Kaistia algarum: one gene and its partner. Each later gene encodes a partner of the first gene's protein in a complex. Links are inferred from orthologs where the notes say so. Each region holds a gene or a part of one and is shown in the gene's direction. Other genes may lie near its edges. The genes, in order: tig and rpsG.

Region 1 (8,289 bases):
CGCGCGCATGGCCGCCCGTGCCGGCCTCAGGGTGGGTGCCGGCCTCGTCACGATCGCCTCGCCGCCCGACGCGCTTGCCGTCAACGCGGCCCATCTCACCGCGATCATGCTGCGGCGGATCGAGGGTGCCGCCGGCCTGCGCGACCTGCTCGCCGACAAGCGCTTCAACGTCGTCGTTGCCGGCCCGGCGCTGGGGACGGGCGAGCCCACCGTGGAACTGATCGAAGCCGCGCTGGCGACCGAGGCGGCGCTGGTGCTCGACGCTGACGCGCTCACGGCCTTCCGCGACACTCCCGATCGGCTCTTCCGTGCCATCCAGGCGCGTTCGGCGCCGGTGGTGCTGACGCCGCATGACGGCGAGTTCGCCCGTCTCTTCCCCGATCTCGCCGGCGAGCCGGGCAAGCTCGATCGCGCCCGCGCCGCGGCCGGGCGATCGGGCGCCATCCTTCTTCTCAAGGGCGCCGATACAGTGGTCGCCCATCCGGATGGCAGGGCAACCATAGCCGACAACGCGCCCCCCTTTCTCGCCACCGCCGGCTCGGGCGATGTCCTTGCCGGCATGATCGGCGGGCTCATGGCGCAGCACATGCCCGCCTTCGAGGCAGCCAGCGCCGCTGTCTTCCTGCATGGCGAGGCGGGCAATATGCGGGGTAGGGGACTCATCGCCGAGGACCTGCCCGAAGCGTTGCCCGAAGTCCTCCGTCGGCTTTTCGATTGACCGCGCGGGCTTGGATGCTATAGAGGCGGCGCCTTGGACAGAGTCCGGCCACAAGGCCTGTTCCGGCGGTCGGCGGTCGCGGGCGTGGTGGAACTGGTAGACACGCTGGATTTAGGTTCCAGTGGCTCGCGCCATGGGGGTTCAAGTCCCTCCGCCCGCACCAGCGCCCGCGTAAGAAGAGAACGACGGCGCCGGCTAGACGCCAACCAACAAACGGACCGATACGAGAAAGCGCTGAAAATGCAGGTGACCGAGACCCTCAACGAGGGCCTGAAACGTGAAATCCAGATCGTGGTCCCCGCGACCGAGCTCGACAGCCGTCTCTCTGCTCGTCTTGAGGAGATGAGGGGCCAGGTGAAGCTCAACGGCTTCCGTCCCGGCAAGGTCCCGACGGCCCATCTGCGGCGCCTCTACGGCAAGTCGGCCATGGCCGAGATCGTCCAGGACGTTCTGAACGAGAACGCCCGCAAGACGCTTGAGGAGCGCGGCGAGCGCGCCGCCATGCAGCCGAGCTTCGAGCTGCCCGAGAGCGAGGACGAGACCGTCGAGATCCTCTCCGGCAAGCGCGATCTTGCCTACAAGATGACGTATGAGATTCTGCCGGCGTTCACGCTGGGCGAATTGAGCGGCATCAAGATCGACCGTCCGGTCGCCGGGGTGACGGATGAGGAAGTCGACACCGAGGTCAACAAGCTGGCCCGCGATTCGAGCGAGTACAGCCCGAAGGAAGGCGCCGCCGAGACGGGCGACCGCCTGACCATCTCCTATGTCGGCAAGATAGACGGCGAGCCCTTCGAGGGCGGCGCCGACGAAAACGGCATGGTTCAGATCGGATCGGGCCGTTTCATTCCCGGCTTCGAAGACCAGCTGATCGGCGCCAAGGTCGGCGATGAGCGCGTGCTGAACGTGACCTTCCCCGAGGATTACGGTTCCAAGACGCTCGCCGGCAAGGCCGCGACCTTCGACGTCGTCGTCAAGGAAGTCTCTTCGCCGGTGGCTGTCACGGTCGATGACGAATGGGCGAAGAAGTTCGGCATCGAATCGCTGGAAAAGCTCCGCGAGACGATCCGCGAGCAGATGCAGGGCCAGCTCAACGTGGCGACGCGCACCAAGATCAAGCGCCAGCTGCTCGACCAGCTCGACGAGCGCCACACCTTCGAGCTGCCGCCGACCATGGTCGAGCAGGAATTCCAGAACGTCTGGAACCAGGTGACGCAGGACCTCGAGCGTTCGGGACGCAGCTTCGCCGACGAGGAAACGACGGAAGACGCAGCCAAGGCGGATTATCGCAAGATCGCCGAGCGCCGCGTCCGCCTCGGTCTGGTGCTCTCCGAGATCGGCGAGAAGAACCAGATCCAGGTGACCGACGAGGAAGTCCAGAAGGCGCTTGTCGACCGGATCCGCCAGTATCCGGGCCAGGAGAAGCAGGTCTACGACTTCTACAAGGAAAATCCCGAGGCGCTCGCCAGCCTGCGCGCCCCGATCTTCGAGGAGAAGGTCGTCGACCATCTCCTGACCCTTGCCGACATCACCGACCGCACTGTCTCGCGCGAGGAGCTGTTCAAGGACGACGAGGAAGACGCCAAGGTCTGAGCCGCGGCTCGTTCTACCTGATACAGCATGGCCGCGCTCGTCGCGGCCATGCTCGTTTCAAAGCTCCGCTGCGGAACGTTTTACGCCGGCTATGCGGCGCTTGGGAGGGTTCACCCTGTTACTCGGGATACCCACCCCTTTCGAAGCCGGTCGACCTACCATATGTATGGCTCTGCAATGCCCCGGGAATCGGTCATTCCGAGTGAGGTCGGCCGGGGCGATGACATTAGACCTGTGGCAAGCTGACGTCGCCGAAGGAAGATCATGAAAGACCCAGTCGACCTCTATATGAACACGCTCGTGCCGATGGTGGTCGAGCAGACCAATCGCGGCGAGCGCGCTTACGACATCTATTCGCGCCTGCTCAAAGAGCGCATCATTTTCATCACGGGTCCTGTCGAAGATTATATGTCGACGCTCGTATGCGCGCAGCTCCTCTTCCTCGAGGCCGAGAACCCGAAGAAAGAGATCGCGATCTATATCAATTCGCCGGGCGGCGTAGTGACGTCGGGCCTCGCGATCTACGATACGATGCAGTTCATCAAGCCTGCCGTGTCGACCTTGTGCATCGGCCAGGCCGCCTCGATGGGCTCGCTGCTGCTCACCGCCGGCGCCAAGGGCATGCGCTTTGCCCTGCCGAATGCGCGGATCATGGTGCACCAGCCTTCCGGCGGCTATCAGGGCCAGGTGACGGACATCCTGATCCACGCCAAGGAAGTCGAAAGCCTGAAGCGGCGTCTGAACGAGATCTATGTTCATCACACCGGCAACGACTACAAGACGATCGAGCATGCGCTGGAGCGCGACAATTTCCTCGTCGCCGAGGCCGCTGTGAAGTTCGGCCTGATCGATCAGGTGATGACGTCCCGCGAGGCTCTCGACGAGCTCAAGAAAGATTGACCCGGCTAAGCCCCGAAATCGCCCGGCGGCGCGGCCTCGTCAAGGCGGGCTGCGTCGTTAAGTATATCTTGATCGAGTCGCCGCTAGCGTGATTGGATCAATCTCAGCCGATTGCGTCCGTCGGCAGGGGCTCTAGGGTCGGGGTTTTCGCTGACCGGTTCGATTGAGCGCGAACCGGTTGATACACGAATAGGTCGTTCCGCCCGGAGGGCCGGACGACAGCGAGGTAGACGGATGAGCAAAGTCAGCGGCAGCGACACCAAGAACACGCTCTACTGCTCGTTTTGCGGCAAGAGCCAGCACGAGGTGCGCAAGCTGATTGCTGGGCCGACGGTTTTCATCTGCGATGAATGCGTCGAGCTCTGCATGGACATCATTCGCGAGGAATCGAAGTCCTCGCTGGTGAAGTCGCGCGACGGCGTTCCAACGCCGCAGGAGATTTGTGCCGTCCTCGACGATTATGTGATCGGCCAGCGCCACGCCAAGCGCGTGCTCTCGGTCGCGGTGCATAATCATTACAAGCGGCTCAATCACGCGGCGAAGAACAACGACGTCGAACTGGCCAAGTCAAACATCCTGCTGATCGGGCCGACCGGTTGCGGCAAGACGCTGCTCGCGCAGACGCTCGCCCGCATCCTCGACGTGCCGTTCACCATGGCGGATGCCACGACGCTGACCGAGGCCGGCTATGTCGGCGAGGATGTCGAGAACATCATCCTGAAGCTGCTGCAATCCGCCGATTACAATGTCGAGCGGGCACAGCGCGGCATCGTCTATATCGACGAGGTCGACAAGATCAGCCGCAAGTCCGACAACCCGTCGATCACGCGCGATGTGTCGGGCGAGGGCGTGCAGCAGGCGCTGCTGAAGATCATGGAAGGCACTGTCGCCTCCGTGCCGCCGCAGGGCGGGCGCAAGCATCCCCAGCAGGAATTCCTGCAGGTCGATACGACCAACATCCTGTTCATCTGCGGCGGCGCCTTTGCCGGCCTGGAGCGGATCATTTCCGATCGCGGTCGCTCGACCTCGATCGGCTTCGGCGCCCGCGTCGCGGGTCCGGAGGATCGTCGTACTGGCGAATTGTTCCGTCATGTCGAGCCGGAAGACCTGCTGAAGTTCGGCCTGATCCCCGAATTCGTCGGCCGGCTGCCGGTTCTGGCGACGCTGGAGGATCTCGACGAGGGCGCGCTGATTACCATCCTGACCGAGCCGAAGAACGCGCTCGTCAAGCAGTATCAGCGCCTGTTCGAGATGGAGAATGTCGAGCTGGCGTTCCATCCCGACGCCCTGATCGCGATCGCCAAGCGCGCCATCGAGCGCAAGACCGGCGCCCGCGGCCTGCGGTCGATCATGGAGCAGATCCTGCTTGAGACCATGTTCGACCTGCCCGGCCTCGACGGCGTGCAGGAAGTCGTGATCTCGGCCGAAGTGGTCGAGGGCAAGGCCCGCCCGCTCTATATCTACGCCGAGCGCCAGGACGAGGCGGCCAACGCCTGATCCGGCTGCGGCTAAAGACATAGGAGGCCCGGCGGAGCGATCCGCCGGGCCTTTTCATTTCACCCGGCGGCTCGCTCGGGATGCACCGGCGCCAGAAAATCCTGACGATGGCGCCGGACCCAGGCCTCAATCGAACTGGGCTCGAAGCCGGCGAGCGCGCCCGACGCTTCGAAGGCAACGGACAGCATCGCGTCGGCCTCGCGCTTCTGCCCGGCGAAGAAATGGAATTTCGACGCGACTCGCCGCCCCATGCCTTGCCCCATCACCGCGTCGATCTCCGATTCGAATTCGGTGAGCGGTTGCGCGCGGTAGACGACCGGGCGCCCGAGTCCGGTTGAGATCCGGGCGGCCAGTTCGTCGCCGGTGACGCTTTCCGGCCCGGCGATGAGGTGGTCGCCACCATCGACACCGCGGTCCAGCAAGGCCATGGCTGCCGCCGCGCAATCATCGGCGGATGTCCAAGCGATCCGCTGGGATGCGTCGATCGGCGGTGAGAACACGCCGTCTCCGACAATATCGGCGCGGGCGGATGGCTTCAGCAAATTGTCCAGATACAGGGTCGGCCGGACCACGGCGAAGGGCGGGCCTTCGCTACGAACCAGATGCTCGATCTGCGCATTGGCAATGAAGCTGGGCTCGGCGCATGGCGCCGGCCGGCTGGCGCTCGCCAGCTTCAAGGCAATGGACCGGAGGCCGGCCGCGCGCGATGCCGTCACCGCATTGGCTGCCATTGTCAGCATCTGATCGGCCGGACCAATGGGAACCTGAAGCACGGCATGCCCGACGCCGGCGCTGGCAGCCAGCAGCGCCGTGGGATCGCGCAGGTCGCCTTCGACGAGTTCGACGTCTCGTGCCGCCAGCGCGTGGCTGCCTCCGCGGTCGCGCACGAGGGCCCGGACCTTGAACCCGCTGCAAAGCGCAGCCCGAACGACCGCTCCGCCTTGCACGCCATTGGCGAGATAGACGAGAACAGAACGGGATGAATCGACGACCGACATGAACGGCTCCTTGATGAGCGGGTCGGTCGAAGCAGGCAGTTCGAACCGGCTACCAGACAGACCCGGGACGCGCCGAGGCGCGGGGGACTGTCGGGGGATCACACGCCAAGCGTGGACCAGAGCTTCTCCGCCAGGGAGAAGGGCTTGGGCCTACCGAGACCAAGCCAGCCATTTTCGACGACAGCGACTTACTGCGGGCGCGCCGAGCCTGTCAACCGGCCGCTGTCATCGTCGTGCAGGGGCAGCGCCTTGCGCGGCCCCTCGTTTCGAGGCGTATGAACGCCGTTGGCAGACCCGGCTGGCGCTGTCCGATAAGGGCAGGAGCAAGCGACGGCCGACGCACAGGGCCTGCGCATGAGAGTGGACGCTATTGCGTCGGCACCACTTCCATGAACGTGAACGGCTTCGTCTCGACGAACTTGTCCGCCGCATTTCCTGCGAAGACCTTCCCGCCCGTTATGTCGAGCATCATCACCGGCGCGCCTTCTTTCAGGTCGAGATCGGCGAGCGGCACCCAGAAAGTGTTGGGGCTGGTGGAGGAATCGAAGAAATAGACCTTGTTCTTCTGGTCAGCGACCGTCCGCCAGATGGTCGAGGAGATGTTCGGCTGGCCCGGCGTCGTGATGCCGAGCGGCACCGAGACCGAGCGCATGACGCCCATGACGCTCGCCACCGCCTGATTGTCGAAGCTCTGGTTCGGGACGGCGCTGATATAGGTCGGCGCGATCTTGGTCGGAATGGCGTGGATCAGGAAATCGGCGCGGGCGAAGCGATCGGCGGCCCGGTTCGTGCCGGGCAGGAAGGTGAGCCCGCCGATCTCCTGCCAATAGCTGTTGAGCGCCAATTGCTGGTCATAGGTCGGCGAGTTGGTCATCACGCGATACTGCTCGCCGTGATAGATCACCAGCTTCCCGCCGATATATTGGAAGATCGCCGAGTCACCGGTCGCGTCGGAAATCGACAGGTGCAGTTGCGCGGCTTTGCCGTTCGGCAGCTTGGCCGTCTGGACACGGAACGGCTCCTTCTCCAAGGCCGTGACGGCGTCAGCCACGGTGGCGAAATTGTCGAGCACATACTGCGCCCAAAGCGCCATCGAGAGCGGCGGCTTGCCATGGGTTGAGCCGTAGTCGGATTCGGTCAGGTAGAGCAGGTTCGCTACCAGTCCGGCCTCGTTCATGCCGTCGGCCGTGCCGATGTCATAGCCGGAAGCGACGATGCTGCCATATTTTGACGTCCAGACCGGCGAGCCCGGCCCCGCGGCGCCGTCGCGCTTTATGCCGCGCGGGAACGCCCAGAGCCTCGTATGCATGTCTTCAAGCCAGTCCATCGAGCGACCCGTGATCACGGTATTGTCCGAGCCGATATAGACGGCCCGGGTACAGGCGTCGGCCGGCGCGAGGCTGGTCGCGAGAAGGGCGAGGGTCGCGGTTGCGGCGGCGATCGTCGAGCGGATGCGTGGCATGGGAGTCCTCCGGGGGTGCTCTGGTCGAGACGGCATATTAGACTCCGGCACGCCATACATTATGACCTGGGGCAACCAGCCTTCGCGGCTGTGCTGGCAGGGTTTGTGCATTGGTCCTGCAAACATGACCGTTCGGTAAAGGAGCAGTGCTTGACACCCCTAGGCGGCAACGCCACCTAATGAGCAACGCGTCGCCAGACGCACGAACCGACGAGTCGAGTTGCGGCTTCCTCCCAAGAGCCGTTGCTCGACTTCCAGGCCGAACGGTGCCTTCGGGGCCGTACCGGTTGTGAAAGGAACCAGAATGACAACCGAACCCAAGCGTTCGCTCGGCCTTCCCATGGGCGACGAACTCTATCCGGTCCTGCCCCTGCGCGACATCGTGGTGTTCCCGCACATGATCGTGCCGCTCTTCGTCGGCCGCGAGAAGTCGATCCGCGCGCTTGAGGAGGTCATGCGCGCCGACAAGCACATCCTGCTCGCGACGCAGCAGAATCCAGGCGACGATGATCCGCTCCCCGATGCGATCTATCCGATCGGCACGCTGGCGAGCGTCCTGCAGCTGCTGAAGTTGCCCGACGGCACGGTCAAGGTTCTGGTCGAGGGCATCTCGCGTGCCGAGGTCCAGCGCTACACCGACCACGAGACCTATTATGAGGCTTACGCCCATCCCTTGCCGGACGCCGAAGGCGACAAGGTCGAGGTCGAGGCGCTGGCTCGCTCGGTCGTGTCCGAGTTCGAGAACTATGTGAAGCTCAACAAGAAGGTCTCGCCCGAGGTCGTCGGCGCGGTGACGCAGATCGAGGACTACTCGAAGCTCGCCGATACCGTTGCCTCTCATCTGGCGATCAAGATCCCGGAGAAGCAGCAGATCCTGGCGCTCGGAACGGTCGGCGAGCGGCTGGAACGCGTGCTCGGCCTCATGGAGAGCGAGATCTCCGTTCTGCAGGTGGAAAAGCGCATCCGCTCGCGCGTAAAGCGCCAGATGGAGAAGACGCAGCGCGAGTACTATCTGAACGAGCAGATGAAGGCGATCCAGAAGGAGCTGGGCGACCAGGAGGACGGCAAGGACGAACTCGCCGAACTCGAGGAGCGCATCGCCAAGACCAAGCTCTCGAAAG
Region 2 (4,916 bases), on another replicon or contig:
GATCGCTCCCGGCACCGGGGATGTTCGGCGGAAGCACGCCGTGGTATGCACGCCGGGTTTCTCAGCCGGAAGGCATCATCTTGCGTAACCGCCGCGTCCGGGTCCGGGCCTTTTTCGTCATCCTCGCCAGTGCTGCGATGCTCAGCGCCTGTGGCGGCCGGCCGGAGGGCGTCCTCGAGCCGGTAGCGCTCACGGCGGCCGGAACGAGCCAGGTCGATATGGCTGTGGCGACGACGCGGATGCGTTCGGACAATCGCGCCGTGCTGTTCACTGGAGAGCGCGGACAGGCACTCGACTTCGCCAATATCGTCGTTTCGATCCCTCCGGCATCGGCGCGCAAGGTTGGCGACGTGCAATGGCCGAAGAAGCTGCCCGGCAATCCGGCCACGGACTTCGTGACGGTCAAGGCCGATGACATGACGCTTCCCGAGGCGAAGGCGTGGTTCAACAACCGCATCAAGAAGACGCCGGGCCGCCAGGCACTGGTCTTCATTCATGGTTTCAACAACCGTTTCGACGATGCCGTGTACCGCTATGCCCAGATCGTGCATGATTCCGGCGCGCCGGTCGTGCCGATCCTCTTCACCTGGCCTTCTCGCGGCAGCCTCCTCGACTATGGCTATGACCGGGAGAGCACGAACTACTCCCGTGACGCTCTCGAGAAGCTGCTGACCGCGCTCGCCAAGGATCCGAACGTTGACGAGGTATCCGTCCTCGCGCATTCGATGGGAAATTGGGTGACGCTGGAGGCGCTGCGCCAGATGGCGATCCGCAATGGCCGGGTGTTGCCCAAGATCAAGAATGTGATGCTGGCTTCACCAGACGTCGATGTCGATGTGTTCCGCAGCCAGATGGCCGATATCGGCAGCAAGGGTCCGCAGATCACGCTGTTCGTCTCGCAGGATGACCGCGCACTTGCGGCCTCTCGGCGTATCTGGGGCAATGTCGAACGGCTGGGCCAGATCGATCCGTCCAAGGAGCCCTATCTCACCGAACTGGAGAGGGACAAGATCACCGTCATCGATCTGACCAAGCTCCATACGGACGACAAGCTGAACCATGGCAAGTTCGCGGCAAGCCCGCAGGTCGTGCAGGCGATCGGCGCCCGCCTCGCGGAGGGGCAGGCGATAACGGATTCGAATGTGGGTCTCGGTGACCGCATCATCGCGGCTTCGACCGGCGCGGCGGCAACGGTCGGTGCTGCTGCGGGGCTCGTCGTTGCCGCACCCGTGGCGCTCGTCGATCCAAATACGCGCAAGAACTTCAACGGCAATGTCGAGGCGCTCGGCGATCAGGTCAGCGACACGGCCACGGCGACTGGCGACGCGATCCAGTCGACGACACAGGTGGGCCGATAGACCTTCATCTCCCAAGCGAGCGAGAGCTCGACGAACGCTCGCCCTTCGCATGAAAGGGCGGCTCCGCGCTGCCCTTTCCGTTTACCCTTCGCCGTTATACGGAGCTTCAACTGCCGTATATCGGCGGTCAACGGGGAGGGGAAAGCGATGAGAGGCTTCAAGGCGATCGTGGCGGCGGCGCTGGTTCTTGGCGCATCGGGTGCACTGGCGGAGGAGAGCTACAAGCCGTCCGTGAAGGTGCAACGTCTGCTGGACACCGAGACGACAACGAGCGGCGACGCGATCCAGTATCCCAAGATCGACGATCCGGAAGTGCAGAGCCTGCTGGTCGAAATTCCGCCTGGCGGCGAGACGGGTTGGCACGAGCACCCCTATCCCGCCTACGCGTATATTCTGCAGGGTGCGATCGAGGTGCAGATGGCGGATGGCCGGAAGCAGACCTTCAAGGCCGGCGATTCGTTCGCCGAAATGGTCAACCGGCCACATGACGGGCGAGTCGTCGGCAATGAGGCCGTGCGAATCCTCATGATCGTCACCGGCGAGAAGGGGAAGCCGTTCTCCGTGAAGGTGCCGCCCCCGCAATAGCGGGCCGATTCGGGACTCGCGAACCACCGCTACCGAGGTCGCGAAAGAAAATTGCTTCAGACGATCGGTTTGCGCAACAAAGACGCCGCTTACGCTCAGCCGTCGCAGCAATCTTCCCGTTCGGGCCTCGGCCAAAAGAAATGCGCACGGGGGTTGACGCGAAGGGGGCGAATAAGTAGGTTCCGCAAGCTTTCGGGCAGGTGGTAAGCCTAAATCGTTCGCTGGCGACGCGCCGCGGAGTTCGGGTTTAAACGCTGTCTGGATCGAAAAAAGACGTTAGAAGCGACACGCATGATCGCGGCGCAAGCCGTGATCCTCTGCTCTTCGTAGCGCCTCCGCCCTAACGAGCGGAAATGGCGCCCTTCGTTTATGGGCTATACGGCTCTCAACGGTGGATGAAGAGCGAGCGATACAGGACCGTAGGCTAGCTGGAAGGCGACGCATGCCGACTATCAATCAGTTGATCCGCAAGCCGCGCCAGGCGCCGGCAAAGCGGAACAAGGTGCCCGCGCTGGAGCAGAACCCGCAGAAGCGCGGTGTTTGTACGCGCGTCTATACGACGACCCCGAAGAAGCCGAACTCGGCACTTCGTAAGGTCGCCAAGGTGCGTTTGACCAACCAGTTCGAGGTCATCGGCTATATTCCCGGTGAAGGTCACAATCTGCAGGAACACTCGGTCGTCATGATCCGTGGCGGTCGCGTCAAGGACTTGCCGGGCGTGCGCTACCACATTCTGCGCGGCGTTCTCGACACCCAGGGCGTCAAGAACCGTAAGCAGCGTCGTTCCAAGTACGGCGCGAAGCGTCCGAAGTAAGGGATTTCTGAATCATGTCCCGTCGCCATAGTGCAGAGAAGCGCGAGATCATCCCGGACCCCAAGTTCGGCGATATTGTCGTGACCAAGTTCATGAATGCCGTCATGTATGACGGCAAGAAGTCTGTTGCCGAAAGCATCGTCTACGGTGCTCTCGATGTGATCCAGGCCCGCACCAAGCAGGAGCCCGTCGTGGTGTTCCGCCAGGCGCTGGACAATGTCGCGCCGCATATCGAAGTGCGTTCGCGCCGCGTTGGTGGTGCTACCTATCAGGTTCCGGTCGAGGTCCGCACGGATCGTCGTCAGGCGCTGGCGATCCGCTGGCTGTTGACGGCTGCCCGGGCCCGCAATGAGAAGACCATGGTCGAGCGTCTGTCCGGCGAGCTGCTGGACGCGTCGAACAATCGTGGCAATGCGGTCAAGAAGCGCGAAGACACGCACCGGATGGCTGAAGCCAACCGCGCGTTCTCGCACTATCGCTGGTAACGATCGGACAAGGTGAGACCATAATGGCCCGCACGCACAAGATCGAAGACTACCGCAATTTCGGCATCATGGCGCACATCGATGCCGGCAAGACCACGACGACCGAGCGGATTCTCTACTATTCCGGCAAGAGCCATAAGATCGGCGAGGTCCACGACGGCGCTGCAACCATGGATTACATGGAGCAGGAGCAGGAACGCGGCATCACGATCACGTCGGCGGCTACGACCACCTTCTGGAACGGCAAGCGCCTGAACATCATCGATACGCCCGGCCACGTCGACTTCACGATCGAAGTCGAGCGTTCGCTGCGTGTTCTCGACGGCGCTGTCTGCGTTCTCGACTCCAACCAGGGTGTGGAGCCGCAGACCGAGACCGTCTGGCGCCAGGGCGACAAGTATCATGTGCCGCGCATTGTCTTCTGTAACAAGATGGACAAGACCGGCGCCAATTTCGACATGTGCATCGCGGACATCAAGACGCGCCTCGGTGCCCGTCCGGTTCCGATCCAGCTGCCGATCGGCGCCGAGCAGGACTTCAAGGGTATCGTCGACCTCGTCGAGATGAAGGCCATCGTCTGGCATGACGAGAGCCTCGGCGCGAAGTATGACGAGATCGAGATCCCTGCCGACATGCTCGACCGGGCCGTTGCGGCTCGCGCCGAGCTGATCGAGGCTGCCGTCGAACTCGACGACACGGCGATGGAAGCCTATCTCGAAGGCAACGAGCCGGACACCGCGACGCTGAAGCGGCTGATCCGCAAGGCCGTGCTGCATTCGACGTGGTTCCCGGTCCTTGCTGGCTCGGCGTTCAAGAACAAGGGCGTGCAGACGCTGCTCGACGCGGTTGTCGACTATCTGCCGTCCCCGGTCGACGTTCCGCCGACCAAGGGCATCGATCTGAAGACCGGCGAGGAAGTCGAGCGTCATTCGACCGACGACGAGCCGCTCTCGATGCTCGCGTTCAAGATCATCGAAGATCCGTTCGGCATCCTGACCTTTGCACGCATCTATTCGGGTGTGCTGCAGAAGGGCACGACGCTCCTCAACTCCACCAAGGAGAAGCGTGAGCGTATCGGCCGCATGGTCACGATGCATGCCAATTCGCGTGAAGACATCGATGAGGCCTTCGCTGGCGACATCGTGGCTCTGGTCGGCCTGAAGGAAGCCCGCACCGGCGACACGATCTGCGATCCGGCTCATCCGGTTCTGCTTGAGAAGATGGAATTCCCCGAGCCGGTCATCGAGATGTCCGTCGAGGCGGCCACCAAGACCGACCAGGAGAAGCTGGGCGTCGCACTTCAGAAGCTTGCTTCGGAAGATCCGTCGTTCCGGGTTTCGACCGACAGCGAGTCCGGCCAGACCATCATCAAGGGCATGGGCGAGCTGCACCTCGACATCAAGATCGATATCCTTCGCCGTGCGCCGTACAACATCAACGTGAATGTCGGTGCTCCGCAGGTCGCCTATCGCGAGACGATCCGCAAGAAGACGGAAATCGACTACACCCACAAGAAGCAGACCGGCGGTACGGGCCAGTTCGCCCGCGTCAAGTTCATCATCGAGCCGAACGAGATCGGCGCCGGTTACAGCTTCGAGAACAAGGTCGTCGGCGGTACGGTTCCCAAGGAATACGTCCCGGGCGTCGAAAAGGGCCTGAACTCGGTCATGACCT

The links.
Region 2: the proteins of tig (region 1) and rpsG are in contact, whole or in part, in a crystal structure (PDB 3GTY), measured with the Thermotoga maritima proteins. The link is inferred for Kaistia algarum from one-to-one orthologs. Residues at the interface, in WP_004081061.1 of Thermotoga maritima: Glu122, Val124, Val129, Leu130, Tyr133, Glu188, Gly259, Ile262, Tyr263, Glu266, Ser270, Glu273, Gln274, Glu277, Arg308, Gln311, Ile312, Ser315, Tyr316, Glu325, Arg329, Arg336, Leu363, Phe366, Trp367, Arg373, Leu377, Arg381, Leu384, Glu387; in WP_004081843.1 of Thermotoga maritima: Lys34, Lys52, Lys55, Glu59, Arg62, Gln63, Glu66, Asn67, Lys69, Val71, Arg95, Ala109, Lys110, Lys111, Gly112, Arg113, Pro114, Glu117, Glu121, Ile124, Ala125, Tyr127, Asn128, Asn129, Thr130, Gly131, Lys135, Asp139, Arg142, Met143.

The regions. Positions count from the first base shown.
Region 1 is NZ_JAPKNJ010000001.1:154,621-162,909, reverse strand. The notes cover bases 200-3,134. They hold tig (trigger factor), read left to right. Parts: upstream 200-958; coding sequence 959-2,311; downstream 2,312-3,134. Other genes in these bases: OSH05_RS00785 (ATP-dependent Clp protease proteolytic subunit), read left to right, coding at 2,576-3,134; OSH05_RS00800 (NAD(P)H-hydrate dehydratase), read left to right, coding at 200-718. In the rest of the region: more of OSH05_RS00800, read left to right, coding at 1-199; more of OSH05_RS00785, read left to right, coding at 3,135-3,211; ATP-dependent Clp protease ATP-binding subunit ClpX, read left to right, coding at 3,446-4,708; OSH05_RS00775 (SDR family oxidoreductase), read right to left, coding at 4,768-5,706; OSH05_RS00770 (linear amide C-N hydrolase), read right to left, coding at 6,074-7,168; lon (endopeptidase La), read left to right, coding at 7,473-8,289. UniProt on the Bacillus subtilis protein: Involved in protein export. Acts as a chaperone by maintaining the newly synthesized protein in an open conformation. Functions as a peptidyl-prolyl cis-trans isomerase.
Region 2 is NZ_JAPKNJ010000006.1:16,306-21,221, forward strand. Bases 1,789-4,506 are described here. They hold rpsG (30S ribosomal protein S7), read left to right. Parts: upstream 1,789-2,771; coding sequence 2,772-3,242; downstream 3,243-4,506. Other genes in these bases: OSH05_RS24935 (cupin domain-containing protein), read left to right, coding at 1,789-1,943; rpsL (30S ribosomal protein S12), read left to right, coding at 2,386-2,757; fusA (elongation factor G), read left to right, coding at 3,266-4,506. Outside these bases: OSH05_RS24930 (alpha/beta hydrolase), read left to right, coding at 138-1,358; more of OSH05_RS24935, read left to right, coding at 1,506-1,788; more of fusA, read left to right, coding at 4,507-4,916.